One region of the Ahrensia sp. 13_GOM-1096m genome, then DNA from elsewhere that is predicted to be linked to it. Evidence: predicted binding sites of a transcription regulator. Region 1 holds the regulator's gene; the other holds the start of a gene.
The links. Region 1 encodes HrcA, which represses chaperone genes, less so after heat shock. Its sites were predicted from a motif close to GTTAGCACTCNCNNNNNGNGAGTGCTAAC; they were not measured.

Region 1 (3,426 bases):
CCGATTATATCGACCTGTTTGCGGGATGCAGCAAGAGCGCCGGTGGCTGCGAAAACAGCAACACCGGCATAATCAAGAAACGGTAAGATTTCCAACGACTAGCTGTCGCTTTGATCTTCAGCAGGTGCATCGGCAGGGGGAGCCTTAGGGCCGCCCTTTGCAACACCAACCATTGCTGGACGCAAGACGCGCTCACCAATTTGGTAGCCTGATTGAACGACTTGAACCACAGTGTTGTTCGGTACTTCAGGGTTCGGCACTTCAAACATCGCTTGGTGGAAGTTCGGGTCAAATTTTTGACCTTCTGGGTCAAGCTTTTTCACACCGTGACGTTCCATCGTGCCAAGCATGGATTTCTCGGTCAGTTCAACACCTTCCAAGAGGCTTTTAAACTCATCAGAACCGCTTTCGCGTTTTTCTTCGGTTACAGCTTCAATCGCGCGGCGCAAATTGTCAGAAACAGCAAGCATATCACGGGCAAAATTTGCAACGGCAAAAGATTTTGCATCCGCAACTTCACGCTTTGTGCGGTTACGCAGGTTTTCCATATCCGCAGCAAGACGTAGCATGCGATCTTTTAAATCTGCATTTTCCGTTGTCAGCGCTTCAACCGGATCGATTTGCGGCGTTGCATCCATATCCGGATCTTCGCCGATCCAGTTGCCTTCATCATCGAACTCGTTTGGATCAAGCTCTGCATAATCGTCAGCATTACCTGCTGCAGCGCGTCGGTTTGCCTTGCGGTCGGCTTTCAAAAGCTCGTCAGCTGCCTTGCGTAGACGTTCGCGGGCGCTTGGGCTCATGCCATCTGGCGTGTTTGTTTCGTCGGCCATGGTCAGTATCCATTGGAAATAAGTATAAGTTTATGCGTCAGTGCATATCGAGGCTGTGGAACTAAAAATCAAGCCCGAACACAAGAATCATTGTCGTTCGATCATTTTGGAAATCAGTTGGGCTGTATAATCCACCATTGGCACGATACGGGCATAGTTTAGCCGTGTCGGGCCAATAACGCCCAGCGCGCCGATAACTTTGTGATTTGAGTCGCGGTAAGGGGCCACCACCAATGACGAGCCGGACAGCGAAAACAAGCGATTCTCAGAACCAATAAAAATGCGCACGCCAGATCCAGTTTCCGCCATTTCAAGTAAATGGATAATCTCTTCTTTGCGCTCAAGATCATCAAGCAAGAGTTTGACGCGCTCAACATCGGCAGCATCTTCAAGATTTTCGAGAAGATTGGAGCGGCCGCGCACGATCAGTTGCGATGGTGCGCCTTTGTTGTCGCCTGCCCAAATGGCCAGCCCGCGTTCAACAAGATCAGCGCTCAGCGTATCAAGTTCTTTGCGCGTGTCATCGCGGCGCAAATCAATTTGCTGTTTTGCTTGCTTGAGCGTTTGCCCGCGCACATGATGATTAAGAAAATTGGCAGCTTCGGCCAATTGCGATGCCATGACGCCGCGCGGTATCTCAAGCACACGGTTTTCAACCTCGCCAGAATCCCAGACGATAACGGCCAGCGCTTTGGTTTCTTCAAGGCGCACAAATTCAATGTGTTTCATCGCCTCTTCACGTTTAGCCGCAACAACGAGCCCCGCACCCTTGGAAATATGCGAAAGCATGGTGCTTGCACCGGTTAAGAGCGCATCTGTTGCCTGATCGGGAATATCGCCTTGAAGCTGCTTTTCAATGAGCCTCCGCTCATTTTCCGATGCTGTGCCGTTTTCCATAAAGGCATCAACAAAAAACCGAAGTCCTTGCTCAGTTGGCAGGCGTCCTGCGGAAATATGCGGAGAATATATAAGACCCAGTTGTTCGAGGTCACTCATCACATTACGCACAGAAGCCGGAGAAAGGCTGTTAGGCAGGAGTTTTGACAAGTTTCGAGAGCCCAGCGGTTCACCCGCTTCCAAATAGCTTTCAACAATGCGCTTAAATATATCGCGCGAGCGATCATCAAGATTGTCAATTAAGTCCTGTGGGCGGTTCGGCATGGTTCTCTTTTATCGATCAAGTGGTAACCTCTATATAGAGCCTACATTGCGCCAAGTAAAAGGGTTTGCGGCCCTATGATTGTTGTTATGTTTGCATTAGAAGCCACCAACATAGCTAATTATAAAAGAGGTTCACCATGAAACGCCCTTCCGGAAGAACGCCAGAACAAATGCGCGAAATCAGCTTTGAGCGCGGTTTCTCTAAACATGCCGAAGGGTCTTGCCTTGTAAAGTTTGGCGATACGCACGTTCTTTGTACGGCCAGCTTGGAAGAGCGCGTTCCTGGATGGATGCGCAATACGGGCAAAGGCTGGGTGACAGCGGAATATGGTATGTTGCCACGCGCCACAGGTGACCGGATGCGCCGTGAGGCAGCGTCTGGAAAACAGGGCGGCCGCACACAGGAAATCCAGCGCCTGATTGGCCGCTCTATGCGCGCAATTGTTGACCTTGAAGCGCTTGGTGAGCGCCAAATCACAATCGACTGCGATGTTATTCAAGCAGATGGTGGCACGCGCACAGCGGCAATCACGGGCGGCTTTGTAGCGCTTTATGATTGTCTTGATTGGATGCATTCGCGCCAAATGGCCTCGAAAACCCGCGTTATTAAAGATCATATCGCAGCGATTTCATGCGGTATCTATGAGGGCGAAGCCGTCACTGATTTGGATTATGCGGAAGATTCAAATGCTGAAACAGATGCAAATTTCGTGATGACCGGTTCTGGCGGCATTGTTGAAATTCAAGGAACGGCAGAGGGCGCTCCCTTTAGCCGCGAAGAGTTCGATAAGCTTTACAATCACGCAGATAACGCAATCCAACAATTGGTTGCCATGCAGAAACAGGTTTTAGGAATCGAATAATGAGCCGTCGTCTGGAAAAAGGTAAGCTTGTCATTGCCACGCATAATGCCGGCAAGTTGAAAGAAATTCGTGAGTTGATCGAACCTTTTGGCTTCGAAGTCACATCTGCGGGTGAATTGGGTCTACCTGAACCAGATGAAGACGGAACAACCTTTGAGCATAATGCACGCCTGAAGGCGATTGCAGCCATGGAGGCGACAGGCCTTCCGGCTTTGTCTGATGATAGCGGCCTATGTGTTGATGCGCTGGATGGTGATCCGGGCGTTTATACAGCCGATTGGGCCGAACTACCCGATGGCACACGCGATTTTGCAATGGCCATGCGTAATGTCGAAGAAAAGCTTCAAGCTAAGGGCGCAAATACGCCAGACCAAAGAACTGGCTCTTTTAATGCAACGCTTTGTCTTGCTTGGCCCGATGGGCACTGTGAGTTCTATAAAGGTGTTGCACAGGGGCATCTTGTCTGGCCACCGCGCGGTGATATCGGGTTTGGTTATGATCCTGTTTTTGTGCCTGAAGGCCATGAACGCACATTTGGCGAAATGACATCGCAGGAAAAGCACGGCTGG
Region 2 (3,426 bases), on a different contig from region 1:
CAGCCAATTTAGCAAGACGCTCTTGAAGTTTTTCACGGTCGTAATCAGAAGATGTTTCTTCGATTTGGCCTTTGATCTGAGCCACACGGCCTTCGATGTCTTCTTTTTTGCCAGCGCCGTCTACGATGATTGTGTTCTCTTTAGAGATGTTCACTTTCTTCGCTGTGCCAAGCATGTCGAGTGTTACTGTTTCAAGCTTGATGCCAAGCTCTTCAGAAATCACCTGACCACCAGTCAAGATTGCAATGTCTTCTAGCATTGCTTTACGGCGATCGCCGAAGCCTGGTGCTTTAACTGCTGCAATTTTAAGGCCGCCGCGAAGCTTGTTAACAACAAGAGTTGCAAGCGCTTCGCCTTCAACGTCTTCTGCAACGATGAGAAGTGGGCGTGAAGATTGAACAACAGCCTCAAGAATTGGAAGCATTGCTTGAAGGTTAGTAAGTTTTTTCTCGTGGATCAGGATGTATGGATCATCAAGATCGGCAACCATTTTCTCAGGGTTTGTCACGAAGTAAGGTGACAAGTAACCGCGGTCAAACTGCATGCCTTCAACAACTTCAAGCTCTGTTTCAGCAGTTTTTGCTTCTTCAACAGTGATAACGCCTTCGTTGCCAACTTTCTGCATAGCTTCAGCGATCATGTCGCCGATTTCTTTTTCGCCGTTTGCAGAAATTGTACCAACCTGAGCAACTTCATCAGAAGTTTTGATTTTTGTCGCTTTTTTGATGAGGTCAGCAACAACTTCGCTAACAGCCATGTCGATGCCGCGCTTCAGATCCATCGGGTTCATGCCAGCAGCAACTGCTTTGTGACCTTCTTGTACGATTGACTGTGCAAGCACTGTCGCAGTTGTTGTACCGTCACCAGCAATGTCGTTGGTTTTTGAAGCAACTTCACGGAGCATCTGTGCGCCCATGTTTTCGAACTTGTCTTCAAGTTCGATTTCTTTTGCAACAGAAACACCGTCTTTAGTGATGCGTGGTGCGCCGAAAGATTTGTCGAGCACAACGTTACGGCCTTTAGGGCCAAGCGTAACTTTAACAGCATCAGCAAGAATGTTTACGCCAGCCAGCATGCGTTCGCGTGCTGAGCGGCCGAATTTTACTTCTTTAGCAGCCATTTTAAATTCTCCTCGGGACGAGCCCGTCAATTGAAAGTTCTAAAGTGAAAAACGAAAGTGATTGGGGTTAGCCAATAACGCCCATGATGTCGCTTTCCTTCATAATAAGAAGGTCTTCGCCGCCTACTTTAACTTCTGTGCCAGACCATTTGCCGAACAGGACGCGATCACCGACTTTAACGTCAAGTGCAACGACTTTGCCGCTTTCGTCGCGCGCACCGTTGCCAACAGCAACGATTTCACCTTCGGATGGTTTTTCTTTAGCAGTATCAGGAATGATGATGCCACCTGCTGTCTTCTCTTCTGAGTCGACGCGGCGAACGACTACGCGGTCGTGCAGCGGACGAAAATTCATCTCAGCCATGATTTTACCCTTAAAATAAGTTGATTGAAAACGCATAAAACGTATTAGCACTCACCTTTGATGAGTGCTAGCTGCACATAGTAATTGATGCACACAGAGTCAATATGCTGCGATGTTGAATGCTATAATTTTAGAATAAAATAAAAAAATCCCGGCTGAAATTTCAGCCAGGATATTGGTTTAGGGAGCTATAGTTTACTTGCTATCATACTGTGTAAGACGAAGTTTCCCGATATCGCTGCCGATTTTCTTGAACGCGTTTTCCAAATCAACATCATTTTTAGCCCAAATGGCGCTTTGGGGTGATGAAGCGCAATGGTCCATTAGCTTTCCAGCACGCGTACTGTATTTGGTTGATCCAAAATAGATGAAATAAATACGCACGCCCATCTCTTTAATGTTTGTACACATGGATTTTGCAACGTCATCAATCATACTATTAGCTGTTTCTGAATTTGGAGGACCATAAAGCCCCCACCCTTTTTCATATGGATCATCAACTGCGTATCCATGTGGAGAATGTCCATATCCGTAGGAGTTGGGGAAGTTGATAGTATTATCACCATCAGTCATCAGAACGAGTACTTTTTCAGTATCATCGAATCCCCCTGCGCCTCCCATAGGTTCCCACGGTGTCAAAGTGTTCATTGCCCATGCAAGACCGATAGAAACGTCAGTTGCACCGTTGGATTTCATACTATCAATGGTTTTAGCCAGAGCACCATCTTTTTTGTTGTTATTGATGCCGTCAACATCATCGTTCAACCCAATCATAGGCGGAACAATGCAATCCATATCTGGCCCTACACGTTCTTTACCGTAGCTGCCCGATAAAGTGATATTATTTGTATTCGTTTGGCTACCAACATATTTGGGAGTGTTGAATGTACGCGCACGATAAATATCATCTGCAGTGAATTTAGAGTGTCTATATTTTACAGATAGATAGTCATTATCATCGACGTCATCCCCATACAAAGTTGTATAGGAAAAGCCATATCTGTACTCTTTAAAATCACTTTCTGAATTTACATCATCAACGTAATTTACGCGCCAATTTCTCCAGTAGTCACTGGAGTCATAATCATATTCGTCCGGTGCGAAGTGTGGTAGATAGAGCGAGTTACCAATTCGTTCATTAGGGGCATCAAATGTTTCTCTGAAGCTACCTGCTCGGTGATCAAAGCAACCTTTCCAAGAGGCGTTCTTGAAGCGGTTAAACACGTCTTTACGTGTTACGATGCCGATTCCTGGCTCCTTGTGTAGCGCCTCGAGATCAACGCCATCACGATTTAATGTAAGCGGTAAAACGTCTTTCAACTTATTGGGATCATAATTAACCCATTCATGAGTTCTGTTTGCAGGCCAATTAGATTTTCGGTTTGGCATTGCATAGTACATATCGCCTTTGTCGCCATCACCGGAGTTAGTTGTTTTGTAGGGGGCAAGATAACGGAAATGGTCAACAGACCTGCCTGCCCAATCAATCCACCATGCGTCTTGGCTGTCTCCAGAACCTAAATATTCGTTTGGTACGCGAACATGATGATTCCAAGGAACCACTGAAAACTTGATTTCTGCACTTTCCAGATCCGCGACAGAGTCAGTAGCTACTTTGATGAGTGTTTTGGCACCAGATTTAGCTGAATCCATGCGGGATTTGAATCGCTGTCCGCTAGCCGCTGCGTTGGTATCCATAGAGCCTGAGTTATCAATGGCGATCGCAACTTCAATATTTTTACGGCCGAAGCGGGATTCCGTTTGTACGCGAGCATCTAGATGTTCATACCCGAACAAGTGCATAAAATACGTCTTAACTTGAGATTTAGCAATAATTTGCACTCTTCCAGAATCAACATCGACTGCAAACTTATCATATGTAACGGGTTCGCTGACCAACGCTTCAAGGAGCTTTTTGCCCTCCTCTTCGTACGCAGCTGGA

Region 2: a site for HrcA is predicted at 1,528-1,556, ahead of groES (co-chaperone GroES). Genes of this name have one in related genera too.

The regions. Positions count from the first base shown of each region.
Region 1 covers NZ_JIAX01000011.1:193,117-196,542, forward strand. The annotation lists gene N530_RS0108745 (trimeric intracellular cation channel family protein) at 1-95, opposite strand, end outside; gene grpE (nucleotide exchange factor GrpE) at 99-833, opposite strand; gene hrcA (heat-inducible transcriptional repressor HrcA) at 921-1,994, opposite strand; gene rph (ribonuclease PH) at 2,132-2,857, shown strand; gene rdgB (RdgB/HAM1 family non-canonical purine NTP pyrophosphatase) at 2,857-3,426, shown strand, end outside.
Region 2 covers NZ_JIAX01000006.1:452,770-456,195, forward strand. The annotation lists gene groL (chaperonin GroEL) at 1-1,120, opposite strand, end outside; gene groES (co-chaperone GroES) at 1,188-1,484, opposite strand; gene N530_RS0102575 (TadE/TadG family type IV pilus assembly protein) at 1,680-3,426, opposite strand, start outside.